DNA from 2 places in the Aminobacterium sp. UBA4908 genome. Region 1 is predicted to be linked to the other one. Evidence: predicted binding sites of a transcription regulator. Region 1 holds the regulator's gene; the other holds the start of a gene.

Region 1 (14,743 bases):
AATCCTCATTCTGACGCTGCCAGAACTCTCATGCTCTTCAGAACCAATACCTCCAGAAAGATCGGCAAGTGAAGACAACACTTCTTCAAGCTCTAATGTAGCTTCAAGGGTAATGTACCACCAAAAGCTATCTCCCTTGGTCATGATGTGTCCTCCTCTTTTAGAAAAATCCTGTGAAAAATCGGGGAGGCTTGAAGCCTCCCCGATTGACGTCGAGTCTATCACGTATGGAAGGATTTTACAGCTATACCTCAAGAACCAAAGATGTTTCTGAATTTAGAGAAGAGCCCCTCATCCTTAACATCTAATTCCATCTCTTTCGCTAATCCTTCAATGAGAGCCCGCTGCTTTTCAGTTAAACGAGTGGGAACATCGATCGTTACATGAACAAATAAATCCCCTCTTCCTCGTCCACCTCGAAGCCTGGGCATCCCTTTACCCCGAAGTCTAAAAACCTTACCTGGCTGAGTTCCTGCTGGAATTTCAAGTTTCTCCACTCCATCAATGAGCGTCTCAACCTCAATTGAGCCCCCAAGAGCAGCCATAGGAAAGGCTAGCACTGTCTTCCGATGGAGATCCCCCTCGTCTCTTTTGAAAACAGGATGGTCTTTCACCTGAATTACAAGGAAAAGATCCCCTGGAGGACCTCCATTAAAGCCAACTTCGCCTTCTCCATGAATACGCAGCCTTGTGCCTGTATCTACACCAGCTGGTATGCGAACTTTCAAACGGTGGGGAACTTTCTGCCGTCCCTGACCGCCACACTGGCTACATTTTTGTTTAATAAACTGTCCAGATCCACCGCACTGAGGACACGTAGTAACGGAAACAAATTGACCAAAAGGCGTCTGCTGGCGCGTCTCTATTTGCCCAGAGCCACCACAACGAGAGCATGTTTCCGGAGCTGTTCCAGGTTCTGCTCCAGAGCCGCCACAACAGCTACAATTCTCCCATCGAGGTATTTCCACTTGCGGCTCGATGCCGCGAGCCGCATCTTCCAAAGAAATGGAAAGAGCCATTTCAAGATCTGCACCACGGCGAGGGGCTCGAGGGTCAGCCCTTCGCCGCCCCATTCCCCCACCAAAGATATTCTCAAAAATATCTCCAAACATATCGCCCATCCCGCCGAAGCCCTCAAAGGGACCCCCGCCTGGAGGCATGTCTCCTACTGTTCCAAACTGATCGTACTGTGCCCGCTTTTGCGAGTCACTCAACACTTCATAGGCCGCATTGATTTTCTTAAACTTTTCTTCGGCCTCCATATTCCCAGGGTTCGCATCGGGATGGTACTTACGAACAAGCCGCCGATAGGCCTTTTTTATATCAGCTGCAGAGGCATCCCGGGGAACGCCAAGTATCTCGTAAAAATCTTCCTGCGCGCCGGGAGATGGCACCTCGGATCACTCCTTACGCCTGACCATGATCGCTGAATTCAGCGTCAACTGTTTCCCCTGTTTCTTGGCTATGAGAATTTTCACTCTGCTGCCCACTCGTTGAATCAGCAGATCCGGCCTGGCTATAAAGTCGTGCCGAAAATTCCTGAACTTCTTTGAGGAGAGCATCTTTGGCGGCTTTCATTTTCTCTGTATCGTCGCCTTCAATAGCTTTCTTTAAATTATCAACGGCAGAGTTGATTGTTCCCTTTTCCTCAGCTGACATTTTATCTCCATGGTCTTTCATCAGCTTTTCAGCCTGATAGACAACACCATCGGATTCGTTCTTCACTTCAGCCGCATCTCTACGCTGAAGATCGTCTTTCTCGTGCTCTTCAGCCTGTTTTTTCATTTTTTCAATCTCATCATCAGAGAGCCTGGACGACTGAATCGTAACCTTCTGCTCTTTCCCTGTACCCTTATCTTTAGCGGAAACATTTAAAATTCCATTAACGTCTATATTAAACGTAACTTCAATCTGGGGAATACCGCGAGGTGCTGGCGGAATTCCATCAAGTGTAAAGCTGCCTAACTTCACGTTATCTGCGGCCATAGGCCGCTCTCCCTGCAAAACGACTATTTCCACCTGGTTCTGATTATCAGAGGCAGTAGAGAAAACCTGGCTTCGAGAAACAGGAATAGCCGTATTTCTCTCTATTATTTTTGTAAAGACACCACCTAAAGTCTCAATTCCAAGAGATAGGGGGGTTACATCCACTAGAACAATATCTTTATGATCTCCAGAAAGAATTGCTCCCTGCAGAGCTGCTCCAGCAGCTACACATTCATCAGGATTGATCCCCTTAGAAGGCTCTTTCCCCAGAAGCTCCTGAATTTTTTTCTGAACCATAGGCATACGGGATGAGCCACCGACCAGCAACACCTTGTTAATTTCGTTCGTAGAAAGCCCCGAATCGCTTAATGCGCGTTTTACAGGCCCTTCTACGCGAGTCATTAGATCTCTTGTCAGCTCTTCAAACTTAGCCCGTGACAAGGACATTTCCAAATGTTTAGGTCCAGTTTCATTAGCTGTGATGAATGGAAGAGAGATGGTGGTTTCCGGCATAGATGTCAATTCAATCTTCGCCTTCTCTGCCGCTTCACGTAAACGCTGCAAAGCCATCCGATCATTATTGAGATCAATACCTTCAGTCTTTTTAAACTCTGCTACCATCCATTCCACTATGCGATTATCCCAATCATCACCGCCAAGGCGGTTATCACCAGAAGTAGCGAGAACTTCGTATACTCCTTCGCCTACGTCAAGAATGGAAACATCAAAAGTTCCCCCGCCAAGGTCAAAAACAAGAATTTTACTCTCTCCCTGTTTATTATCACCATAGGCTAAACACGCTGCAGTAGGCTCATTAATAATACGAAGAACTTCAAGACCAGCAATAGTTCCTGCATCTTTCGTAGCTTGACGCTGAGCATCGGTAAAGTAGGCGGGCACGGTAATAACTGCTTTTGTTACTGGCTCGCCTAAATAATCTTCTGCGTCTCTTTTAAGTTTCTGTAGAACCATGGCCGATATTTCTTGGGGTGTATATGCTTTACCGTCAATTTTTACTGTTTCCTCAGACCCCATATCTCTTTTGATAGACATAATCGTATGGTCAGCATTAACTATGGCTTGTCGTTTCGCAAGCTGTCCTACAAGACGCTCTCCATCTTTTGTAAAAGCCACGACAGAAGGAGTCGTCCGAGCTCCCTCCGCATTGGGAATAATAGTTACGTTATCTCCCTCTTTAACAGCTATACAGCTATTTGTTGTTCCGAGGTCTATACCAACTACCTTTGACATTCCTATCACCTCTATAAAATAAAAAGAATCAATTTAAGATATTTCTATGCCTTAGACTGATCGTCTTCGTTTACAATATCTTTTTCACACTCTTGAGCTTTTTGGGGTTCTACGTATTTTCCAACCTTTACTCGAGATGGGCGAATAACCTTATCTGCCATTTTATAGCCCCGTTGTAGTTCAAAAACCACGATGCCATCTTTTTCCGGTTCTTCCACTGGCTCTATACCTACTGCTTCATGAAAACTTGGAGAAAAAGGCTCTCCTTCAGCCAGTATTTCTGAGACTCCCACTTTCTCTAACACCGACAAAAACTGCCGCCGGACCATAGATACTCCTTCTCGAATATTCTGTTCTTCTGTATTGTCAGGTTGTGCCAAAGCTCTGTCGAGATTATCTAGAACTGGTAGCAGCTGCATTACCAAATCTTCTTCCGCGAGGCGGATATACCTTTCACGTTCTCGTTCCACTCTATTTTTATAGTTATAAAAATCTGCACGAGCAGATGCAGCAGCGGTACGAAGGATCTCGTTTTCTTTTTTTACTTCTTCTATAACCTTTTCCAATTCCTTTTTTTCCTGAATCAGCACCTCAAGAACCTCCTGCCCTGCTTCCTCCATTTTTCCCTCAGGTGGAGCTTCCTGTCCCTGCTGACAGTTCGTTTCACGACACATTTCCTGTTCTTCTCGGGCCATGGAATCGAACCTCCTTATATTAATCGACGTTTTCTTCTTCCAGATCTGCCATCATGGCTTCGAGAATGGAAATCGTTTTTTCATAATCCATTCTCATCGGTCCAATTACACCTAAAACTGTTCTTCGACCGCGCTTTCTTGAAGGAACCATCAATATGGAACACTCTTGCATTTCCTCTTCCGGGTTTTCATCTCCAATGGAAATATTAACGCCGCGTTCAAGAGAACAACGATCTACAACCTCTGCCAGAGAAGATTCCTCTTCCAGCAGAGAGAGAACAGCCTGAAGTTTACTTATATCTTGAAAATCAGGGAGGTTGAGGATATGCTGCGCCCCCCCTGTAAATAGCCTATAGTTATACTTCTGCAACATCCCGTCTATTTGTATAATGGCTTCTGAACACGCATCAGAAAATCTTTCAAGGCCCTCTATAACATAAGAATAGAGGACTTCCCGCACTTCCGACCACGGATGTCCAACACATATCATATTGATACGACGAGCCAACTCCTCAAGGGAATCCTGAGATAAATCACATGGCAAAGCCACTATATTATGGTGAACAAGGCCACCTTTAAGTACCATAATTACAAGAACCGTATTTCCGCCAAGACGAACAAAATCCACATGTTGAATTTCCACTTCATGAAGGGAGGATATAGCAGCAACACCCACATAGTTTGTTACCCGCCCCAGAAGTTGGGAGACATAGGATAAAAGAGATTCGATGCCTTGCTTTTGTTCTCGAATGCCATCTTTCCAATACTCAAATCCAACCGGAGGGACTCTTCTTCGATGTAGAATAGAATCGACATAAAGTCGGTAAGCCCTTGATGTAGGAAGGCGTCCTGCCGATGTGTGAGGTTGATAGAAATAGCCCATCAGCTCAAGATCGTACATTTCATTACGTATCGTAGCCGCACTGCAACCTTTTAAATACTTACGGGCAATAGTACGAGATCCTGCCGGTTCCCCAGTCTGAATATATTCATACACAACGGCTAAAACGATCTCTAGTTGCCGTTCGGTAAGCACGAACCTCCCCTCCTTTTTTCAATGTATTAGCACTCTCTCTTGTTGAGTGCTAATCTATCCATTTACAGAAGGTAGATTATCAATCCTTAGAATTATTGTCAAGACTGGTCAATCTTTTTATTTCATTATTTTTCTGATATATAATGATAACATTCATTAATATGATACAAGAGAAAGAAGAGTGAGAATCATGGCTACTGATCGAGAACACACGACTATAATTTTAGCTAGACACGGTGAATGTCAAGGTAATCGAGAAGAGAGATTTCGCGGCCGTGTGGACTATCCTCTCAACGAAAGGGGGCTGGAACAGGCAGAAGATTTAGGCAAAGCCATCGCCCCCATGGTTCCCGACTTTATTTATACAAGCCCTCTGCTACGAGCCAAACAAACGGCTACAGCCATCGCCAGAGCATGTAGCCATAAACATCTTTTTGAATGCGAAGGCCTAAACAATATTAATTTCAGTTTTTGGGAAGGGCGCCTTAAAAAAGAAATCGCTCTAGAGTACCCGAGTGACTGGGAAACATGGCTCACATATCCAGAAAAGTTGCGTCTTTCCGGAGCAGAAACCTTACAGGAAGTGCAAGGCAGGGCATTACGTGCTCTTAAAGAACTGGTTGAAAAACATTACGGAGACACTATAGTCGTTGTTTCTCATCGTACTGTGCTGAAACCCCTTATAGCCGGCTGTCTCAATATTCCTGAACCCTACTTCTGGAAAACCCATATGGACACCGCATCCTATAGCATCTTGACATATGACTATCAAAGAGGATACGGCCTCTTCTCTCTGAACCAAACTGCTCACTTGAAAAAAGTCTCCACTGAATGGATTTAGTCTCTTTCTTGACCTCCTAACAGAGAGGTCTTATTATCTTTGTGCTCTTATATCATTTCATTAGGTATCTAAGAAAGGGATAATACAAGTGACTATATATTCTGTGCACGTTCATTCCAATAGCGAGCTCGTATCTCTCATACATAAAATTGGAGCAGATCCCCGCTCGGCTGCATATTTTTTGCCAAAGCGAGAAATTTTGCCTATTTGGGTTTCCCAAGTAGATTTTCGGGCAGCAGCCTATGTAAAGCAAGAACTCTTGGCTCGTGGCGGTGATGCTATCGTCCATAAAAATGTTATTGACGGGCGAACCGAAAAAAGCGATGTGCTTCTTCTGGGGACAGAGGGCCAATATAAAGCGCTGCTTTTGAAACTGAAAGCCCTCTCTTGCTGGGGCCTTGACCAATTACGTGAAGAGCTCAGCAACACATTCAAAGCTATGGCACAACGCTCTTGGAATCTCTCCTTGCCTCGTCATCGAACCCTGTCTCTTGGCGGTGGTGAAACAAAAGTAATGGGGATTCTCAACATAACCCCCGATTCTTTTTATAGCGAAAGTCGACTTTCTACAGCAGATGAAGCTGTAAAACAAGCCAGTCAAATGTTAGAGGCAGGAGCGGATATTCTCGACATAGGAGCGGAATCCACCCGCCCTGGCTCAGATCCCATTTCTGCCAAGGAAGAGCAAGATCGTCTTATACCCGCCCTCTCCGCCGTTAGGAAGGAATTTCAAGACGCTGTTATTTCTGTCGATACATATAAAGGGGAAACAGCCCGAATAGCGTCGGATTGTGGCGCTGATATAATAAATGATGTGTCTGGTTTTACACTTGATCGAGACATGTTCTCAGCAATTGTTCAAACTGATCTTGTCTACGTGCTCTCCCATATACAAGGAATACCTAAAACCATGCAAAACAACCCTGTATACTGCGATGTAATTGGCGAGTCTATCGACTATTTTCACCAACGCCTTCATACGCTAGCAGAAGCAGGAGTCGCTCCTGACAGAATTATTATTGATCCAGGGATCGGTTTTGGGAAAAGGCTCGAAGATAATATGCGGGTATTAAAGTTTATCCAATCATATAGGAGTCTTGGGCGTCCTATTTTGATCGGTCATTCCAGAAAAGGCTTTATACGAACTCTGCTTGAAACAGAAGACACTGCGTCCCGTCTCTATGGAACTTTAGCCGTTTCTGCCTACTGCGCCAAAGAAGCAGTGGAACTTGTACGAGTTCACGATGTAAAAGCAACTCACGATGTGATTACCATCATTAAGGCTATAAGGGAGGCAGGGATGTGATGCGTGTTGCACTGGCTCTTGGTAGTAATGTGGGGGACCGCATGAATAATCTGCGGAAAGCCGTGCAAATTTTAGATAGTAAAGGTGTCCACGTCGTTGCGAAAAGTGACATTTTTGAAACAGCTCCTTTAGGGGAGGTTGAACAAACTCGTTTCCTTAATGCCTGCATTCTCGTAGAAACTTCTATGGGCGCTTTTGCTCTTCTTGACCTCGTTAAACAGATAGAAAAAGACATGGGAAGGATTGAAAGGTGGCGATGGGGGCCTCGGGAAATCGACATCGATTTGTTGTTGCTGGAAAATGGTGAGTGCATTGATGATAAAAGACTTCGTATTCCTCATCCTGAAATGCACCGCAGATCTTTCGTTTTAGTTCCACTGAACCAAATAGCTGCAAATTGGGTTCACCCACAGCTTAGGGTAACTATAAGCTCTTTAGTAGAAACTCTAAAAGATAAGGATAAAACGTTAATAAAAATATCCAGCTTATAAAATCATAGGAGGTGATGGACCTTATGACGCTGAAGAAGATCCGCAGTTTCATAATAGTTTTCGTCGCAATTACAGCAATACTTCCTGCCCCCTTGCAGGGAGCCACAGGCTCTCTTCAGGTTTATGCCGCGCCAGGACATCCACTTACCTTGACTACTCAGAGCAATGATGGAGTTATAAAAGAAGCTTGGCTGCGTTCTCCAGCCGGTCTTCACCCGCTAAAAGTATTAGAGGGGAAGCGTATTACAGAAAATACGTGGCATTTACCATTTGCCGATAAAGATTTAAGGCCAGATCTCATATGGCGACTTTCTTTTAATGATCCAGAAACCACAAAAAAGTATTATCTCTGGGTTACAGCGCTCACAGAAACTCCTCGTGCCTGGCTAGCCGTAACGCCAGCTGGACCATCTCGATGGGATACTCTGCCTCTAAATATATCCACTCCCCCTGATGTTTTTCTATATGTGTCTCCAAATCTCCCTGCCTATATAGATATAAGCAGCACCAAAAGAGAATCAGAGTCCCTTCTTTCTTTTATTTATACGGTGGGACTCACTATGGATGGTCCTAACTTTGTCCTTATACCTGAGGTATATCGCCAGTTACAACCTGTTGCGGAATTAGTTCAAAAGGCAGAAGAAGACGAGACTATAAAGAACGCCTATGGAAAACTTCAGGAAGATTTCGATAAAATGGGGAAGGGACAAGCTCCCTCTCGAGAAGCCATTATCAATTTCTGTTGGAAGAAAATTTTAAATATCAACTGGCAAGACTAATCCCCCAAATAACTTACGGGGGATTAGCCTTTTTAATTAGTGGCGTCTATACCTTTCGCCCGACTGTCTTCCATGCAAACAGTACGCCCTGCCGCATCTTTGAGACAACGTTGTATTTCTATCTCCAAGTTGGGGATTTCTGATTTTGTATAGTCTCTTAGGATAAAAATAACTTCTCGAAGTTCTGGAATCTGGTCGAGCTCATATTCTTTAGCGAAAATAACTTCCAATTTTTCATTTAAAAGAATACTTGCTCGGGATGCAAAACCATCTTTTTCGCGAAAAACCCCATACTGACGAGCAATAGAACCATGAGGCCAAAAGTCAGAAAGAAGCTGGAGCTTTTTAATTCCAATAGCTTCGCCCCATGCTCTCTTCGTTGCGGCAGAATCTACGCTAATAGCAAGAGGAATTGTATTAAGTCGCTCAAAAAGACCTAGATGAGCGTCAATGGTGTTAACCTGTGCCTGACAAATATGAGTCCACGCCAGCGGATGGAAAGAAAGCAATACATTATGCCCCTTTAACGTGGAGAGTATAACGGAATTTCCCTTTTGATCCTTCAAACAGAAATCAGGCCCTTCATACCCTAATTGAATAAGCCCTCCCATCACATCCCCTCCCCCATAACAAGATAACCTATTATGTCATAGATTCAATACAAGTTTCAATATCTTGAATTTTTCGTTTTCTTTTATAAAGGGGAGTTTTATCGTAGCGATAGGCTCCTAGTGTTTCCTCGAAAGTAGGTCGACTCTCTGTTTTATAGAGCACTCCCAAAGGGAATCTTTCTGTTTTCAAAGCTAGGGCAATAGCAGCTGTTCGATCTTCTGGATTATAGTGTTCATCGAGATAATACGTATTTTCTTTATACCATTTATACGTGTTAACACGATTGAAAGACACACACGGCTGAAAAATATCTACAAGGGCATACCCTTTATGAAGGATTGCCTGTTTTATGAGATTCGCAGTTTTTTCAACATCCCCGGAAAAAGCTCTAGCTACAAAAGTAGCTCCAAAAACAATAGCAGCCGCCAGTGGCGGGAAAGGCTCAGACATCACCCCGTCAACGTGAACTGAAGTTCTAAACCCCCTAAAGCTCGTAGGTGACGCTTGCCCTTTGGTAAGACCATACACCATATTGTTATAGACCAAATTAGTAATATCTGGATTACGCCTGATCGTATGGATAAAATGGTTTCCACCTTCTCCATACATATCTCCATCTCCCCCTATCGCTACTACATTGAGAGAAGGATTTGCGGCTTTTATGCCTGTGGCATTGGAAAGAGCTCGACCATGAAGTCCATTAAAAAAATGACACTTCATAAAATGAGGAGTTTTAGCTGCCTGCCCTATACCAGACACCACGACTACATCTAGAGGGGTCCATCCTAGTTCCTCCAAAGCTCTCTTCAATGCTTCAAGAATTTGAAAATCGCCACAACCGGGACACCAAGCCAAATCAGCGTTTGCTAGATCGAATATTCCAGAATTCATCAATATACCCCCTCATTAAGGCAAGCAGCTAATTCTCTCACTACCTGCTCTACTGAAAATTGAAGGCCATTGTAATTAGTAATAATAGAGTCCACTTTCCTGCCTGTTTCTTGCCTGAGTAAATGAGCAAACTGTCCGGTTTTATTCCCTTCCACTACTATAATATTCTGTGCCTGTTCTAAGCGCTCGCCCAAAGAGGCGGGCATGGGATACAGTTGTTGGAAATGCATTAATGCTACTTGGGAATGCCCTATAAATTCCAACGCTTCCTCAAGTACGTGGAATGTAGAACCCCAGCCAATAATAAGGATCCTATAGTCTTGTGCCCCGACAAATAAAGGTTCTTCAGCTTCACATCTCATTAACGCAAGTTTTCTGAAACGTTTATCAACCATACATTTACGAAGGTCAAAGTCTTCATACACATGACCTTCTTCGTCATGTTCATGACTGTCGGCCCCTATAAGCCCTTTCCCATTGCCAGGAACACTGCGAGGAGAGATTCCGTTGGAAGAAAATTTATATCGACAATAATCTTTTTCTGATTCAACAATCATGGAAGGGAAAGAGAGAGACTCTAGATCAGGAATAGTCATGTCATAATAAGAGTTAAGGAAGTATTGATCTGTCAAGATAATAACTGGAATGTGGTATTTTTCCGCAATATAAAAAGATTTTGCTCCAATGCGAACGGCTTCTTCCAGTGTAGCCGGAGCGAAAACAGCGCGAGGAAATTCCCCATGACCTCCATATAGAGCCGCATGTAAATCTCCCTGCTCTGTACGTGTGGCCATTCCAGTAGCTGGACCAGGCCGCTGCCCCACGTGGATTACTACAGGAACTTCCATAATACCAGCAAGACTTACCCCTTCTGTCATGAGATCAAAACCACCACCAGAGGTTGTAACCATCGCACGCGCTCCAGCGTAACCAGCTCCAAGTGCCATATTAATGGCAGCAAGCTCATCTTCTGTCTGCTCTACCACTACTCCTAGCTGAGAAGCACATTGGGCCATAAAAGATAAAACTCCTGTAGCAGGTGACATGGGGTACGCTGCAATAAACGTACATCCTCCAGCCAAAGCTCCTAAAGATAGAGCTTCTGTTCCACTCAAAACACTGCGGTGAAGGGGCCGACCTTTACTATCCCCACATATAAAGGGCAATGTACCTTCTGTGAGAGTCTGCCCAATCTTAAATCCTCTATCTAGAGCCTCTTTATTTTTATCGACTATTAATTGCCCCTTGGGGGCAAATTTTTCGTCGCAAAAGGAATATCCTATCTCCAGTCCTCCGCCTACCATACCCAGAAGCATCCCTGCTGCAACAAAGTTAGCAAAAACAACTCCGCCTATCTCACTCGCTATCTTTAAAAACTCTACGTTAAAGTAACGTCCTCCCAACTCTTCTCCTTCGGTGTGAAAAACATTTCTATCACCAATAATAAGAGTTTGAGAAGAGATCCGCCTTCTTACATTCTCTCGAATTCCCTCGTTTAAAGGCACGAGGACATCGATACGATCAACAAAAGCTCGAACAGGCCAGGGGGAAAAACGTATTTCAGTGGAATTGTTTCCGCCACGGACTCTAGACATATATTCACGACTTGCAAAAACGCTATAGCCAAGATGACGAATAGCCTTCACAAGCAATTCTTCTACTGTTTGAACACCTTGTCCAGCTGCTCCACAAAGAACCAATGAGACATCCTTTCCAGATACACGCAACAGGGAAGACATGCAATTCCTCCTTTCTCTCTTTGTTGTTTTTATTTTATTATACAAAGTGTTTTTTTAAAACAAATAGGACATAAAAATAAAAAATATATTATAATAGTAAATGCCATCATGATATATCTAGACGGAGGTGTATATGCGTGGCTACGTTTCAGTGTATTGAGTGTAAAAAGGAGTTTGAACTGGAGGTAAAAGATATTATTCTACGATGTCCTTTTTGCGGAAGTCGTTACCTCTCTAAAATTGAAGGCGAGCTTAAAAGAGGGAAATCGTGGAATAGCAAATCCTTCAGTGTCGGAGGACCTCAATCTTAAAAAGAAAGGCCGGAGAAAAAATGCTCCGGCCTTCTTGCTAAAGAGTCAACATCTACAAACATAAACTATTTATATTCCTCTTCAGTTTTTACTTTCAAGGCGTGGAAAGACTCCTTCACCATCAACAGTGCAAAGAGAAGAAGGACAATAGAGATACCAACCAACAGATAGTTAGGAACTCCCGTAAGTTTTTCTTTGATCATAAAGAGTAGGGCTGCTACTGTAGTAGCCAACATAAACCACATAGGGGCCATAAGGAATTTGTTGTTCTTCTTAAGTCCCTTCGTAACCCAAACCCCCACTGCCAAAAGGGCCAACGCCGCAACAAGCTGGTTTGCAGCACCAAACATAGGCCAAATCGCAGCCCATGCCGGAACGGGTTTGCCGTCGGGTCCAACTGTTTTTACAAGAAGCAAAGCCATAGCTGCCGCTATAGTTATAATGGTAGCAGTATACTTGTCTACCTTCATGTTCGTAATTTCCTGAATTTGGTAGCGGGTCAGACGGGTAGCTGTATCTAAGGATGTGAGAAGGAAGGTATTAATTGCCAAACCGCCAAGGGAAGCCCCAAGCTTTGGATCGATCCCGAGAAGCCCGGCAAATTGCCCAAATCCCTGAGCATATGTTACAACTGGCCCTCCAGGAAGGATTTTTCCGCTAATCATAATGGTGCCAATGGCAATAACCGCAACTATACCCTCCAGAAGCATGGAGCCATACCCAACAAGGGTACTATCTGTCTCTCGTCGAAGCTGCTTTGATGTCGTTCCGCTTCCTACAAGTGAGTGGAATCCCGAAATGGCACCACATGCCACAATAACAAAAAGCATAGGCCATAAAAACTGGTCTCCTGCAACAAACCCCTTAAAAGCCGGAAGCTGTACTTCGAACTTACCGCCGAGTATCATGCCAATAGCACCAACAATAACTGCAAAATAAAGAAAGTAGGACGCTAGATAGTCTCTCGGTTGCAGCAACAACCATACCGGCAAGACAGAAGCAAAGAGAATATAAATTGCCAAGAGCCATCGCCACGTAGGCATCGAGTAAACAAAATATCGAGCAACCCAGTCTGCATAGTTCCCATACCAGCAAGCACCAATGACGATAGGAACCATAATAACTGTCATGAGCCAAAGAGGCGTGTTATATTTATAAACCAGCACTCCAAAGATAACGGCAAGAAATATATAAAGAGTACTTGAAAATGCCACTGCCGTGTCAGCTTCAAAAGTATTCGCTGATAATTGAAGGAAAACCGCTACGACTAAAATTAAAGTCAGGATGGTAAACATGAGAAAAAAAAGCTTTCCACGCCTTCCTACCCAGTGGTCTACCACCTCTCCAACAGACTTGCCATCGTGTCGCATAGATGCCACAAGAGCCCCCATATCATGTGGACCACCCAAAAAAGAAGAGCCGAGAAGACACCAAAGATACGCAGGCAACCAACCAAACATACTCGCCGCAGCAATAGGGCCTACAATGGGACCGGCTCCAGCGATGGAAGCAAAATGGTGCCCTAAGAGTACTGCTGGATGGGCAGGACAATAGTCTATTCCGTCGTACATAGTTTCAGCGGGGGTCGGGTTACTATCATCAAGGGCATAAATACGAGCCATATAGCGGCCATGAACGCGATAGACTATTGCAAAAAAGACTATTGCAACAAGGAACAACATTGCCAACATTTCTTTCACCTCCTATTAAAATATGACTCTCCTATAGATCCAATAGATATATAAAAGCTGGGAAAACTATTTTATTTTTTAATATCATCACCCCCTTGGCACAAAGAACCTTCTAACTCTTGAGCTTTATTCACCAGAGGAGCAAGGTCTTTGATTTTAGAATTCCAAGGAGCAAGCGGAGTATAAGAATAAAGCTCCAAATACCCTTTAAAACCCCAAAAAAAAGTTTTGATTTTTTTATCAAAGGAGGGAAAAGGTTCTAAGAAGACAAAACGTTGTGTCATAACATCGGGGAGAGGTTCCCAATTTGCGAAGATATATTCAGCATCGGTGCAACCATTATGAATCCAAATAACAAAGTCATAAGCATAATAACGGCCTATTTCGCCAAGAATGCTATCCTTAACGAAAGTGACCCGGCGTGATACTCCTTGCATATGGTCGAAGGACCAGCTTTCAAAACCCCAATAGGTCCATAAATCTGAAGCTTTGCCTATAATAGACAGGTCAACCATACAATATCACCCCTGTGTAAAATATTATACAACACACATTACACATTAGAAAAGGAATTTCACAGGGTTGAAATAATTCTTTGGGGAAGCTATAATACCCCTTGTTATGGGTGACTAGCTCAGTGGAAGAGCGCTTCCTTCACACGGAAGAGGTCACAGGTTCGAACCCTGTGTCGCCCACCATATGATGGTTACTGGCTTTCAGGGCTCTTCCCTGAAGGCCTTTTTGTTATTGGGAAGGAGTCATAAAACGCTCTTTTTTCATAGCCTAAAGGCTGGCATTTGCTCTCTTGAATGTAAAAAAAGAGGGCATTTTTATGAATAACGTCACCAAGGTACCCTCCATAATTCATATTAAAATTATAACTCTAATCTTTCCTCATAAGAAAACTATAACTTTTTAAGACGAGGTGAGAAATGGCAGGCGTTTTTCCATATAGAAAGCTGTGCCCGTATCTTCGTAATAATTTTTTATTGTTCCTATAAGGGAAAAACCTAAATTTTCATAGAGTCTACGTGCTGGTCCATTATCTTCTCGAACATGAAGTCTTAAACAATTATATCCTTCATGAACACAAAACTCGCCAGATGAAAGAATA
Region 2 (14,743 bases), on a different contig from region 1:
CAGTTCACCAAAGGCAGCTTTCGTCACGAAATAAGAACCAATGATCATTACACCACCAGTAACAAAGGTTCCTATACGAAGGGCCACCTGAGCATTACCGCCTTCTTTTACACGAACAAACATGGTTCCGATAATAGCAGCGACTATACCAAGAGCAGACAGGACCAAAGGATAAAAGACTCCTTGAGAACCGTACACTGTTAGACCAATAGCCATTGCTGCAATAATAGAGTTTACATAAGATTCGAAGAGGTCAGCACCCATACCTGCAATATCCCCTACATTATCGCCAACGTTATCTGCAATAACAGCTGGGTTACGAGGGTCATCTTCAGGGATTCCTGCTTCAACTTTACCCACAAGGTCTGCACCTACGTCGGCAGCCTTCGTGTAGATTCCTCCTCCTACACGGGCAAATAGAGCAATAGAGCTGGCTCCCAAACCAAATCCTGTCACAATATTGGGGTCTTTGAAAAGAACATAACAGAGCATAATACCAAGCACACCAAGGCCCACCACGGACATCCCCATGACGCTGCCACCTTTAAAAGCAATGCCGAGAGCTTCATTTACTCCACGGGTAGCAGCAAAAGAGGTTTTTCCGTTGGAACGGGTGGCCACAACCATACCCACGTATCCGGCCATAGCACTAAAAAGGGCCCCGCATATGAAAGAAACAGCCGTCCCTCTTCCTATCTTGAACCAGAGAACGCCACCGAGCAATAAAGCAAAGGGGAAAAGCCATCGATATTCTCTTGAAAGAAAAGCCATTGCGCCACGATGAATGATCTCTGAAAGTTCATTGACCCTTTCATGATCCACCTTAAATGCCTTAATTTTGCCATAGGCAAAAATGGCATAGACCAGAGCCAGTATCCCAGCCCCAACAATAATCCAAAATGCCTGAGAATCCATACACCGAAACCTCCCTTAATTTCTACAAACTTTAAAAAGACGGCCCGCCTCGAAGGCGGGCGGCTTCCCAAAACTCCGTCAATTATAGTAAGGAGCCATACTAAAGACAAGTAAAAATTTATTCCCTTTTTTCTATTGATATATGAATGTCAATATCCTTATCGAGATGTTCTATTTTTTTCAGGGCAGATAACATCCCTTTTATTCCTCCAGCTAAAAAATCCGAAACAAAAGCATTCAAAGGGACCGCCTGTCCATCAACCCAGAGAGATACACCACCTCTTTGAGATTGACGACACAAATACGCTATTCGTTTGGCAAGAAGCAATTCTTCTCCTGGTTTAAAAAAAACATCTTTTTCCCCCTTATCATCCTCGCCCTGGAGATTGGCATTATAATAAGCAACTACTCCATGCACAAATGTAGGGCATGTTTCAGGTGAACCTAGCCACACTTTCGGACAGGGGAGTTCTTTGCCTCCTTCTAACAGAAAAAGATCGAAATCGTAGCCCATCTTATACTGAAAATCAGATAAGGACAATATTTTCGCAGACTCTATGCGAACTCCTTCCTCTCCCCAAAAAACAGTAGGGACCTTGAGTTCCAACATTTTCCCCGTATCTGTATTACTCGAAGGAATTATTCTTTCATGAGTATGCTTTATATAGAGAATCTTCAGCCCTTCTTTTTTGAGATGAGGAATAAGAGCCGTACATAAAGATGTTTTTCCGCTGTTCTTCAAGCCAGCTACAGAAAAGACAAAAGCCATGCCCTCTCGTCACTCTCCTTCTCGAGGACTGCTCGGTAATGGTGTTTTAGGAATATAGGCACTTGTATATCTTTTCCAGATGTTACGATAACTGTCGAGAAGGAAGATAAACAAGCTAATAATAAGAGGCCCTAAGAAAAGCCCTAAGAAGCCCCATGTAGCCAATCCGCCTACAACTCCAATAAAAACCATTAAAACATGGACTTTGCCTCCTCCAGAAATGAAGACTGGACGAATAAAGTTATCTACAGTACTCACTATCATTATGCCCCAAACCGCCAGAATAATGGCTCCCTTAATATTACCCACATAGAATAAGTAAATAGCTCCAGGCCCCCATACGAGGGGAGTTCCTATAAATGGGATCATAGCAAGAAGGGCCATGATCGCCCCGAAAAGAGCCGGACTAGGAAGTCCCACATACCACCAGCCGAAAGCCCCCAATACTCCCTGTATGCCTGCTGTCAAGGTAATGCCATAAATTACGGCTTGAAGAATCTGTTTAGCCCTGTCAAAAAAAGCTTTTTTCTCCTTAGGTGGTAAAGGAACAATATCATCAATGTAGTCTAAGATAACATGTCCATCCCGAATAAAGAAGAAAGAAGAGACAACGATTACTACTAATTGATAAATAATTCGAATTGTATCTCCCAAAAAGGACTTGGATATGTTTGCCAGCGTAGAGATGCTCCAAGAGCCAATCTGTCGAATGACCGTCATAAGGAACGGATATTCCACCAGATAAGGACGTATTTTTTCCATTATTGCCTCTGGGAAAAGGAGAGACACAAAAGTACGACCTTGCTCTACGTTCACATCTGAAAAAACATCGGACAAATAGCCATATATTCGAATTCCCTCTCGAGCCATTACAGTCCCCACCAAAATAGAGGGTACTACTATAAGAAGAACGATCGCAGCAGTCGTAACAGCTGCTGCTCCATTAGCAAACCTTTTAGATAAGACACGCTCATAAAGATATGCGTAAAAGGGATATACAAAAAAAGACAAGATGGCAGACCAGGCTAGAGGGCGCAAAAGACTGAAAGAAACGAGATAGGTAAGAGAACCCAGAGCAAAAAAAATCAACGTAAAGGGCAAGAAAAAGCTTCTAATTCTTTTATAAGGTCGCCTACTCTGATACGTCAGCTTATGATCCCTCCCTTTACTCATTCGCTTATATGTCACAAGAGAAGAAGCAGTTAAAACTACTTCTTCTCTTGTCCCTTTGCTTTTACTCCCACTCAATAGTGGAAGGTGGCTTACTTGTTACATCTAAAACAACCCTGTTGATCCCCTTTACAGTATTACAGATTCGTCTTGCTGTCCTATCGAGAACATCATACGGAACTCGTACCCAATCAGCCGTCATCCCATCTGCAGATTCTACGGCTCGAAGGGCCACCACCTCTGAATATGTTCGAGAATCTCCCATAACTCCCACAGTTCTCACTGGAAGCAACACGCAAAAAGCCTGCCAAACAGAAGAATAAATGTCACTTTTTGAGAACTCTTCCCTAAAAATCTCATCCGCTTCCCGCAGCGTATCAAGGCGCTCTTTTGTAACCTCGCCAAGGCAGCGAACAGCGAGTCCCGGACCGGGGAAAGGCTGTCGATCCACTATCTCGGGAGGTACGCTTAAGAGTCTTCCTATCGCGCGGACTTCGTCTTTAAAGAGATCCCTTAACGGTTCAAGAACTTTTAGTTTCATATCTTCAGGTAATCCACCTACGTTATGATGGCTCTTAATAACCGAAGCGCCTTTCCCTTTATGCCCACTTTCAATAACATCAGGATACAAGGTCCCTTGAAGCAACCATTCCGCACCTTTTATTTTAGAGGCTTCCGCTTCGAAAACACGAATAAACGTCTCCCCAATAATCTTTCTCTTACGTTCTGGATCTGTCACTCCTCGAAGGGCCTGCAAAAACTGATGGCTGGCGTCTACGTAATGAACATTCAAATCGAGCGCCTTATATCGCTCAAGGACTCTCTCAGCCTCCAGATGTCGCAACAAGCCATTATTTACAAAAATACACTCTAAGCGGTCACCTATGGCTTTAGCAGTTAAAACAGCCGCTACAGTGGAATCAACCCCGCCAGAAAGCCCACAAATAACCTGGCAACCTTTCGTTTTTTTGTGTATCCGTGCCACCATAGTGTCAATCCAGTTTCCAAGATCCCAGTCTCCAGAACACGAACAAACATCGAAGAGGAATTTAGAGAGGATAGCCGTACCATTCTGAGTATGGGCCACTTCTGGATGAAATTGAAGCCCCCATATCTTTCTTTTTCTATTTTCAAAGGCTGCAGGAACTCCTTTATCTGTAACGGCAACGAGCTGGAACCCTTCTGGTAGAGACGCAATATGATCTCCGTGGCTCATCCACACCTCAAAAGATTCTGATATGCCCATAAAAAGAGTTGCCTCTGGATTTTTTACCACTATGGCAGTTCGTCCATATTCACGACTAGCTCCCGACTCTACCTGTCCACCAAAAATTTTTGCTAGGAGTTGCATACCATAACAGACCCCCAGAACTGGAACTCCAAGATCGAAAAGGTCTAAGGATACGGTAGGGCTTCCTTCGTCATGAACACTTTGCGGACCTCCAGAGATAATGACGCCCCGAGGAGTTCTCTTCTTGATTTCATCAATAGAAGTATCCCAGGGGAGAATTTCGCTATGCACTTTCATCTCTCGAATCCTGCGGGCAATCAATTGAGTAAACTGAGAACCACAGTCAAGAATTATTATATTATCCATTTACATTCCCCCGAAAAAAACAAAATCGTCAACATTGCTTATATTACCAGAAAGAGAGAAGAGGGGAAAGAAAAAGCCCCCAAAAGGGGGCTTTTTATAACAACTTATTGGAGTGGAAAACTTACTCCTAGTACATTCCCTCCATACCACCCATTCCTGCTCCACCAGGCATAGGAGCAGCGCTCTTGGGTTCTGGCTTGTCAGCAACAATAGCCTCTGTGGTGAGAACCATGGCAGCAATAGAACCAGCATTCTGAAGGGCACTTCTCGTTACTTTTACAGGATCGATAATGCCGGCCTCAATCATATCCACATACTCGCCAGTAGCTGCGTCAAGTCCCTGACCTGCTTTTAGACCGCGAACTTTCTCTACCACCACATCACCCTGATACCCTGCGTTCTGGGCGATCAAATGAAGAGGTGCCGTGAGAGCATTGAGAATAATCGTTCCGCCAGTTTTCACATCACCTTCAAGGTTCCCTATAAACTTATCAAGAGAAGAAATGCAGTTGATGATAGCAACTCCGCCGCCAGCTACAATGCCTTCTTCGACAGCTGCTCTTGTTGCATTCAACGCATCCTCTATACGATGCTTCAGTTCTTTCTGCTCCGTCTCTGTAGCTGAACCGACCTGAACAACGGCTACGCCACCCACAAGTTTGGCAAGACGTTCCTGAAGTTTCTCTTTATCATACTCAGAAGTGGATTCCTCAAGCTCTTTTCGGATCTGAGCTGCGCGCTTGCGGATCTCTTCAGAGGAACCAGCACCTTCTACAATAGTGGCCTCCTCTTTTGTAATACGAATCTTTTTAGCTTTACCAAGCATAGAGATGTCAGCGCTTTCAAGTTTAATACCCAAATCCTCACTCACAACCTGGCCACCAGTCACAATGGCAATATCGTTCAGCATTGCCTTGCGACGCTCGCCAAAGCCAGGAGCCTTAACGGCAGCTATCTGCATGACACCTCTCAGCTTATTCACAACTAGAGTGGCAAGGGCTTCTCCTTCCACATCCTCAGCAATAATCAGAAGAGGCTTTCCAGTCTGGACAACTTTTTCAAGAACAGGAAGAAGATCTTTAATGTTGCTTACCTTGCCATCATGAATCAAGATATACGCATCATCAAAAGCAACTTCCATTCTCTCAGGATCAGTGATCATGTAAGGGCTAATGTACCCCTTATCAAACTGAAGTCCTTCTACCATCTCAAGAGTCGTTCCTACAGTCTGGCTATCTTCCACAGTAATGACGCCATCCTGTCCCACTTTCTCCATGGCTTCAGCAATAAGCTGTCCAACAGCAAAATCATTAGCAGAGATAGCGGCAACCTGAGCAATCTTATCTCGATTCTTCACGGGAATGGCCATCTTCTTCAGTTCGTCCACTACAAAATCAATGGCCTTTTCAATTCCCTGGCGCATCAACATGCCATTAGCACCAGCTGCTACGTTTTTCATTCCCTCACGGATAATGGCTCGGGCAAGTACTGTAGCTGTAGTGGTACCGTCACCAGCTACATCATTGGTCTTAGAAGCAACTTCTTTGACCAGCTGTGCCCCTGTGTTCTCGAAAGGATCCTCAAGGTCTATTTCTTTTGCAATGGTAACACCATCGTTCGTAATAGTAGGGGATCCAAATTTTTTCTCCAAAACTACATTGCGCCCCTTAGGCCCAAGGGTCACACCAACTGTATCGGCTACTTTATCAATACCACGCAACATAGCATGGCGTGCATCTTCATTAAAAGTAAGGATCTTCGCCATTTTTACATTCCTCCTTAGTTATCTCGTCTCTTATTTCTCTACAATAGCAAGAACGTCTCGCTCACTGAAGATCACAAACTCTTCTCCGTCAAGCTTGATCTCAGTACCGGCATATTTGCTGAATATGATACGGTCACCAACTTTAACTTCCAATGGAAGCTTCTGTCCGTTCTCAAGCACTTTCCCAGTTCCAATAGCTATAACTTCCCCTTCCTGGGGTTTCTCTTTGGCAGTATCTGGAAGAACGATGCCTCCCTTGGTTTTTTCTTCCTGATTGATGACCTTAACGACGAGACGATCACCAAGCGGTTTTAAGTTCATTCGAAAATCCCTCCCTGAAATATTATCCTTTAAGATGTTAGCACTCCTTCGTGTCGAGTGCTAACTGAACGGTTTAAATATTAATTCTCATGCTTTTTTATCTCAAGGATAAATAATCATAAATAATAGAGTTTATCTCTATAAATACGATACTATCTCTTTATATCTCTCTTTTTATCAGTTTTTTGATACTCATCACTACGAAAGCAGGTGCCAAGAAGGGTTAGGAGCAAGAGAAAGATCTGAAATATTCCCTCGCTGAAAGCTATTATATCCAGCAGCAGCTATCATAACGGCATTATCAGTACATCTAATTACAGGCGGAATAAATACTTCCCAATATTTCCTCTTCAATAACTCTTTTCTGAGACCCTTGTTAGCAGCTACTCCTCCTGATATAGCTATTTTCTGAATCCCCGTCACTTCAGTGGCCCGTTCCAGTTTGGAAACTAACGCCGTAACAGCCGCTCGCTGGAAAGAGGCACAAATATCTGCAACAGGTAGATCTGTCTTGCTTTTTTGCAACTCATTTACTGTCCAAAGTACCGCCGTTTTCAAACCACTAAAACTAAAAGCAATTTCATTACTGCCTTTAAGAGGAACAGGAAAACGAAAAGCCTCTGGATTTCCTTGTTGTGCCAGCCTATCAATAACAGGCCCCCCAGGATATCCGAGGCCTAAGAGTTTTGCAACCTTATCATAAGCCTCTCCAGCGGCATCATCTCTTGTTTCTCCGAGAAGCTGATATTGACCCCAATCTTCTACAAGTATAATTTCAGTATGCCCCCCAGAAACGATGAGACAGATAAAAGGAGGAAGAAGATCTTCAGAAGCCACTACATTAGCAAAGAGATGGCCTTCCAGGTGATTAACTCCTAATAGAGGTACTCCCCATGATTGGGCAAAGGCCTTAGCTGTCATGACTCCAACCATGAGCGATCCCATGAGTCCCGGACCTGCGGTAACTGCTATCAGGGAAAGTTCTGAAGCAGGATCACTAATTCCAGCTTGGCTAAAGGCCGCCTGTATAAGGGGTAAAATCGCTTCGAGATGCATTCTCGATGCAAATTCCGGAACAACACCTCCAAAAGGGGCATGTTCTTTGATCTGGCTTGAAATAAAATCTGCTTTAACATTACGTTGCCCCTCTAGAACAGAAACAGCCGTATCGTCACAGCTACTCTCTATTCCCAAGGTCAAAAAATTAGAATTCACTATTGTCACCTCTTTGGGACGGCAAAGACTTCCGAATCCTTTCCACAGACTACAGTTATATTCTGTCCTTTTTTTACGTATTTCCCCGGGACGGAAAAAGCTAAAGTTCCCGTAGTATCTGGAGGAATGTCCCCTACTATCATAAAATCTTTGCTCGTTAAAACATCTTCATCTTTTATTACGTAATCACCGATCTGTAACATTTTGGGCTCAAAATTCCATCGTTTTTGAGTTTTATAACGCATAGCAAAGAGAGCCCTTCCCTTCAAATCTTTACTGCTAAAATGGCTAGCATGCCATTTTAGCCACTCAGGAGCCTGGGGATCAGAGACCAGAGCCTTAGAGAGGGTTCCATCAATATATACGAGGGCAACTTGCGCCCTGGCCCCTATGACCATATCTCCCAAAACTTCACCTTCAATCCAGAAGGAAACGGTTCGCTCATCCATGAGCTGCTGCAACTCTTTTGCTTCTGCAATACAAGAGCAAGAAGAAATTAAAGTGAATCCACATATCACGAGTAAAAACAACTTTAATGATCTATTTTTTGTCATCCATGTTCTCTCCTCTGAAGGAACGTTTTTTAGAGAAAGCCCCCATAAGCCATCCCCATTCTTTAAAACTAAAGAACCATGTACAGCCTCCATATACCACTGCTCCAATAATGAAAACTGCTAAAATCCAGATACCTTTCATGGGAAGAGAAGCTCCAACTGGGTAGAGTAAAAATTTCCGGTATTGCCAAACAGCACCAGACATAATAGCTAAAATTCCTACTATTCGGCCGCTCCATTGTACGGTAAAGATATGAAGGGGTTTTTCCATAACTTTCGAAAGTAAATATCCACCTACAATAGCTGAGACCGTAAACCCGAGAGAAGTAGCAAGAGCAAGCCCTGAAAATCCCATGGGTTTGATTAGGAGAAGACAGAATATAATATTGAATACCACGCTGGAAGCTGTGACCATTAAAGCTGCCCGAGGGCTGCTCTGAGCATAAAGTCCCCGCAAAAAAATGGTAGTACAAGCCATGCCGGGTAACCCCCAAGCGTACATTGCAAGAGCCTTACCAGTGGCATGCCAGGCCCAACTATCAAAAGCACCTCGATAAAAAAGAAAATTAACAACTTCGTCGGAGACAAGAATCAGTCCCACTGTTACCGGAAGTACTATAAAAAGAGCAAAACGAACGGAGTCCTGAACAGTCTCTTTAAACTCGTGGTTATCACCAGTTGCACATCGTGAAAGTTCTGGCAAAACAGCTTGGGAGATTGCTATGACGAAAAGTCCTAACGGGAGTTGTATTACTCTATTGGCGTAGTTCAATACTGAGATGGCTCCGTCCTGTAAAAAAGACCCTAACATCCGACTCACTACCGGATTGACCTGGTTAAGGGAAAGTCCTAATGCGTAAGGGAAAAAGAGTGTCATCATTTTTCTCAGATCTTTATCATGACGATCAGGCTTCGCTGGTACAAGAGGAACACCTTTCCAGGCACTCCAAAACCATTGAAGCCCCCATTGACAAACACCTCCAGCCAAAACAGCAACAACAAGGGTCCATATCCCACAACGAGAAACCAACAGAAACAGAACCAATAAATAAACAACGTTACTAAGAGCTGGCGCTATGGCCGGGACAAAATAAGAATCGAGACTGTTTAGCACTCCCATGGCCAAAGCCGCTAAAGAAACAAGTAATAGGAACGGAAACAGCCAACGCGTCATTGAGACAGCGAGAGATGCTTTGACAGCATCGAAGCCAGGGGCCATAATTTTCACAAGAAGGGGGGAAAAGAATATCCCCACTAAGACCACTGAAAATCCGGCAATGAGGAGAATAGAAAAAGCTTGTTTCGCCAGATATGCTGCCCTCTCTTTGCCTTTTTGAGCCAAGCTTTGAGAAAAAACAGGAACAAATGCCGCCGACAAAGCTCCTTCAGCCAACATTTGTCGGGATAAATTTGCTAAAGTATAAGCAATATAAAAAGCATCGAGTTCGCTCGATGCACCAAAAAGAGCTGCCGTAACAATTTCACGAGCCAACCCTAAAATTCGGCTGGCAAAAGTTCCCACCATCATAACTAATGCGTGGCGAACCATTCTGGAAACACGAGAGGACATGAACGACGCCTCCTGAACAACAAGGAAATGAGGTACTTTATATGAGCTTTATTATTCTTTGGGGTACAGGAAATCCCCTCTTTGGTGACGATGGAGTTGGTCCGTTTGTCGCCCAATATTTACAGAAAAAAGAGATGGAACATCCCATCTGCGCTATTAATTGCGAAACAACTCCGGAAAATTATATTGGCGACTTGCAACGACAACACCCAGACCTGCTGCTTATAGTAGACGCAGCCGATATGGGGCTTCCTCCGGGATCCACACGTCAGATACCCTTTGAAGAAATACAAAATGCCACATTTAGCACTCACGGACTCCCCTTAGATCTGTTGTTAAAAGAAAAGGCTCAAGAAATACCTATTATTTTTATCGGAATACAACCATATTCGCAAGAATTGGGTGATTCCCTTTCTCTGCCAGTTCAAAATGCAGCATTAGAACTTATATCTTTGCTACTCTCTGGCAAATGGGAAAATATCCCTCTTCTTTACCAAGAGAAGCGATCGCCTAAATAGAATTTGCGAGCGACTTCGCTCTGAGCTACTTCATCAGGTGGGCCCTCAATAATAATTTCGCCCTGGTGAATTAAGTATGTACGATCAGTAATCGCCAAAGTATCGCGCACATTATGGTCTGTAAGCAATATACCGTACCCTTTCGCTCTCAGGCTTAGTATGATTTGCTGGATATCGTAGACTGCTATGGGGTCAATACCACTAAAGGGCTCATCTAGCAGAACAAAATCCGGCATGATAGAAAGGCACCGTGCGATTTCTACCCTCCGTCGCTCTCCTCCGCTGAGAGCATAACCTGGAACATCTGCCAGATCGGTAAGCCCCAGTTCGTCAAGAATGTGCTCCACCATTTTCTCTATCTCTTTTTTAGGCCGACCAAGTTCCTGTAAAACAAGTTCTATATTCTCTTGCACTGAAAGATTTCTAAAAACTGATGCCTCTTGAGGAAGATAGCCTACTCCTATTCTTGCTCGGCGATACATCGGAAGAGAAGTGATGTCTTTTTCATCAATCATAACCCGTCCAGAATCTGGCTTTATAAGACCTACAATCATATAGAATGTCGTAGTTTTACCAGCCCCATTAGGACCAAGAAGCCCCACAATCTCTCCCATATGCACATCAATATCGACAGAAGAGACCACAGTTCTTCCCTTGTATGCTTTGCAGACCTCTCGAGCTTTAAGAGTCTTTGCGCTCATTTGCATCGTTCCCTTTCTTTTCATGAAGCTGGAAAGTAACCTGCGGTTGCCCTGAGGCCTCCATTTTACCTGTTCCTGGCGAGTACAAGATCTCTTCTGCCCGTAAAGTGCGATCCAACTGCAGAGCTACTGCGTTCCCACGCACTCGCAACAAGTCCTGAGCTTTTGAATAGGTAGCCGTGGAACCGGTGATACGGGTTTTTTGCCCATCTGTGCCGGTAAAAATTATCACCACATTTCCTGAAGCGTTTATATCTGTGGTCTGTCCTTCTTTTATGGTACCCTTCACCGATTCAGCTGAAACAAAAATTTTCTGCTGGCTATCCTCAAATTTCCGCACTTTCTTTGAAGAGAAAGCTATTTTACTCATATTAAGCTCATCAGCGTCAATGGAACGAGTGCCGAAGTATCCGGAAACCTTTTCTCGAAGAATATATTCACCATCCTGAGACAAATCACCATCTAAAGAATTACAGGAAAGATCAACTGGCTCCTGCTCCCACTTCCCGCCAATATGAACTCCCCCACTGAGGGTTATTTTTCGACTCTTGAGATTTCCATCTCCTCGCGGAGCTGTAATAAATAACTCCACTCGCTCTATTCGAACATTTTTTTCCGCTACAAAAGCCCCCGTTTTGGAATCATAAGACATATTTTCCGCTGTTATCCGGGCTTCTTCTCCCCAAAGAACCCCCGCCCAAATTAAAAGGAAACAAAAGGGGACGAATAACTTTAGCTGTCTTAAGCATTTATGCATCCCACTCACACCATTCTGAGAAAAAAATTAGACATTCAAATGCCGCCGTTATTCTACCTTTTCACGCTCTCGCATGGCAAGCCCAGAGACATAATCTAAACTTATCTACTCACAGCCCCCAAGTTCTTGTTTCAACGCTTCGAAAGCCTCTTCTACCTTCGCTGCAGCTACAACACACGTTACGCTAGAAGGAAGAGCTAAAATCATATCAATATTTACTCCTTGATGGGCTAGAGCGCTAAAAACTCTAGCAGGGAAATCCCTCTTATCAGAGGGCAACGAAGAAACAGATATCTTTGCTATCTCTGTATCGAAGATAACCCCTTGAGCATCAATCTCCATAGAAACAGCCCGACAAACACGGATAGCTCCCTCAAGCCCGCTTTTTCTCACTAAAAAAGCTATATCATTCACTTGTCCTCTCATAACGCTCTGAACAATCATCTCTACATCGATTTCTACTTCAGCAAGGGCTGCAAAGAGGGAGGCTGCTATGCCTGGAATATCTGGCACTCCAAGGAGGGCTACTTTCGCCACATCCAGATCAAGAAAAATGAGACTTGAGGTCTTTTCTCTGTTTATATTTTGCATTATGAGAACCTCCCGACTGTTATTATTTTATAAGAGACAAAATCCTTCACTCTCTTCCGACAAAACAAAAAAACGAAAACGGATTCTATGCCTCGAAAAAATAGAACACACGAGTTGGGGCATCTTCTCCGATAGTCCCCTCGGGAAAGGCTATCATACTAGGGTCCAAACCACTTATAGCAGCATCAGAGCTACAATTTGTGATCGGATCAGACGCACAAACTCGAAAAAGGTGTCTCATAGGCCCAATATGCCTCCAAGAGCTTCTAGGGTTCCATCGACTACACTTAGATCGGGAATCCCCTGGAGAGGTGCATCTGGATCTTTTAAGCCATTCCCTGTAAGGACCACCACAATTTGAATGCCCTCCGGAAGCTTGCCTAATTTTTTAAGTTTGCAGAGTAGCGCCACAGGAGCACAAGATGCGGGCTCGGCAAAAAGGCCTTCATGAGAAGCCAATTCTTTCTGTGCTGAAAGAATTTCATCGTCAGAAACAGAAAAAAACTGCCCTCGACTTATTTCTACTGCATGCAAAGCTTTCTCCCTATTCACGGGGTTTCCTATGCGTATAGCAGCAGCTATAGTGTCTGGGTTCTCTATCGTATGTCCCAAGACAAGAGGAGCTGCCCCCTCTGCTTGTACCCCTATAAGGCGAGGTATTTTATGAATTTTACCTATTTCTCGATAATACTCCAAGGCTGCTCCGTAGGCGCTAATATTGCCCGCATTGCCTACTGGAAGAACAATCCAATCAGGCATATCTGTCAATTCATCGCAAATCTCCCACGCAGCAGTTCTCTGTCCCAAAAGGCGGAAAGGATTCAAAGAGTTAACAAGCGTAAGTTTTTTCGCTAAAGCTCCTTGATGAGCTAGTTCCAAGGCTTCATCAAAATTTCCTCGAATCGCTACAACTTTGGCTCCATGTATAAGAGCTTGTGTCAGCTTACCAAGAGCCACCTTCCCTGCCGGGAGCAACACGAAGCAAGGCAGCCCTACCAGTGCCGCATAAGCAGCTGCAGAAGCAGAGGTATTACCTGTAGAGGCGCAAATAAAGGCTCTACTCCCCTCCTCTAATGCTTTAGCAGCGGCCATAACCATTCCGCGATCTTTAAAAGACCCCGTTGGATTCAGACCCTCAAATTTTGCCCAAAGAACCACTGATAGTTCTCGGCTGAGATGGCGTAGAGGGAAAAGAGGCGTTTCCCCCTCAAAAAGCGATATACGAGGAGTGGCCTCCGTCAATGGAAGATGCTGTTCATATCGACAAAGGATCCCTAATCTTGGCATCTACTATCTCCCCCTCCTCTCGGCGTTATATTATACATAAAAGCCCACACCACTCCAGCCCCGGAGCGGATGTGGGCTTCACTCGCGATTCCGCTCTACCCTGCGGCGAAGCTAGTCGGAATAGTCTTTATTATCCTTTTTGCTAAGATCTGGCGCTGTTTCTTTATTATAATTGGCCCGAGCTCCCAAAATAGCTTGTTCAGGAGCCCCGTTATAATCCTGCCGTCGAGAAATTACTTCCAGCACTTTTTCCGCTGAGTTTTCTGCATTAAAGGCTTTTATAAAACGCGTAGCCCACTCTTCAGTTTCATCTATGATACGCCCGATGATCTCAGGAGATTCATTCATAATATACTTGCCCATAGGAAGGTTGGATCTTTTATAATTTCCATCTTTACGGCTGTAGCCCTGAGCATCGCACCATTCCACAATTTTCTTCCATGTCTCTTCAGAAACACCTCGGTGAGATTCTTTTACATAAGAACCTTTTTCTGTTATAGCATTTCCTGTATCTGGATCCATCTTGATTCCAAATACTATATTTTGGAAAAGAGTAGCTACATTCCCTTTGTTAATCCCATACTTGGCAAATTTGGCAACTTTTTCTATAGGAGTTCCAGAGATACCATGTTGTGCGATGGAAACACCATAAGGGCGGATTGCCTGAGCTATTTCCAACGTTCGATCAAGGTCGATACCCTCTTGTTGTCCTGTATCGTAAGTCCCATGAAGACTTCCATTGGATATAGCAAGCAAATCAGGGAAAATTCCCCAAGCATTGAGGCCACCGATAAAGAATTTTGCTTCTTCTACTGTTGTCAATTCCCCTGGCCCTTTTATCTCGCCAACTTCCACTTCTAAGCCAAGATAGGCAGGAATATGCATAGCTACATCTCGAGTATTGCACAAATTTTCCCAATCTGGCAGATGAGATGCATCTATAGCAACAGAGGTCCATCCCTTTTGAATAACCGAAGGGATGTGACTCACTGCCTTAAAAAGATCCGCTTCGG

The links. The regulator HrcA, encoded in region 1, represses chaperone genes, less so after heat shock. The targets are predictions, from matches to a motif close to TTAGCACTCNNTNNNANNGAGTGCTAA.
Region 2: groES (co-chaperone GroES) is a predicted target of HrcA. The motif match lies at 6,575-6,601, and genes of this name have one in related genera.

The regions. Positions count from the first base shown of each region.
Region 1 covers NZ_DHCG01000002.1:493,838-508,580, forward strand. Annotated here, with positions in the region: gene B4J50_RS03255 (50S ribosomal protein L11 methyltransferase) at 1-144, opposite strand, end outside; gene dnaJ (molecular chaperone DnaJ) at 252-1,394, opposite strand; gene dnaK (molecular chaperone DnaK) at 1,408-3,237, opposite strand; gene B4J50_RS03270 (nucleotide exchange factor GrpE) at 3,282-3,932, opposite strand; gene hrcA (heat-inducible transcriptional repressor HrcA) at 3,952-4,968, opposite strand; gene B4J50_RS03280 (histidine phosphatase family protein) at 5,159-5,809, shown strand; gene folP (dihydropteroate synthase) at 5,913-7,115, shown strand; gene folK (2-amino-4-hydroxy-6-hydroxymethyldihydropteridine diphosphokinase) at 7,115-7,606, shown strand; gene B4J50_RS03295 (hypothetical protein) at 7,630-8,385, shown strand; gene B4J50_RS03300 (redoxin domain-containing protein) at 8,418-8,996, opposite strand; gene B4J50_RS03305 (thiamine pyrophosphate-dependent enzyme) at 9,028-9,888, opposite strand; gene B4J50_RS03310 (2-oxoacid:acceptor oxidoreductase subunit alpha) at 9,888-11,627, opposite strand; gene B4J50_RS03315 (hydrogenase expression protein HypA/HybF) at 11,765-11,938, shown strand; gene B4J50_RS03320 (carbon starvation CstA family protein) at 12,004-13,629, opposite strand; gene B4J50_RS03325 (hypothetical protein) at 13,701-14,144, opposite strand; tRNA gene B4J50_RS03330 (tRNA-Val) at 14,253-14,327, shown strand; gene B4J50_RS03335 (GNAT family N-acetyltransferase) at 14,545-14,743, opposite strand, start outside.
Region 2 covers NZ_DHCG01000007.1:180,128-194,870, reverse strand. Annotated here, with positions in the region: gene B4J50_RS07370 (sodium-translocating pyrophosphatase) at 1-915, opposite strand, end outside; gene B4J50_RS07365 (molybdopterin-guanine dinucleotide biosynthesis protein MobB) at 1,034-1,684, opposite strand; gene B4J50_RS07360 (AI-2E family transporter) at 1,694-2,773, opposite strand; gene guaA (glutamine-hydrolyzing GMP synthase) at 2,919-4,451, opposite strand; gene groL (chaperonin GroEL) at 4,579-6,216, opposite strand; gene groES (co-chaperone GroES) at 6,247-6,537, opposite strand; gene tsaD (tRNA (adenosine(37)-N6)-threonylcarbamoyltransferase complex transferase subunit TsaD) at 6,736-7,752, opposite strand; gene B4J50_RS07335 (hypothetical protein) at 7,758-8,306, opposite strand; gene murJ (murein biosynthesis integral membrane protein MurJ) at 8,293-9,876, opposite strand; gene B4J50_RS07325 (hydrogenase 3 maturation endopeptidase HyCI) at 9,918-10,394, shown strand; gene lptB (LPS export ABC transporter ATP-binding protein) at 10,367-11,095, opposite strand; gene lptC (LptA/OstA family protein) at 11,076-11,852, opposite strand; gene B4J50_RS07310 (ACT domain-containing protein) at 11,958-12,443, opposite strand; gene B4J50_RS07305 (hypothetical protein) at 12,529-12,684, opposite strand; gene thrC (threonine synthase) at 12,681-13,730, opposite strand; gene B4J50_RS07295 (class II fructose-bisphosphate aldolase) at 13,842-14,743, opposite strand, start outside.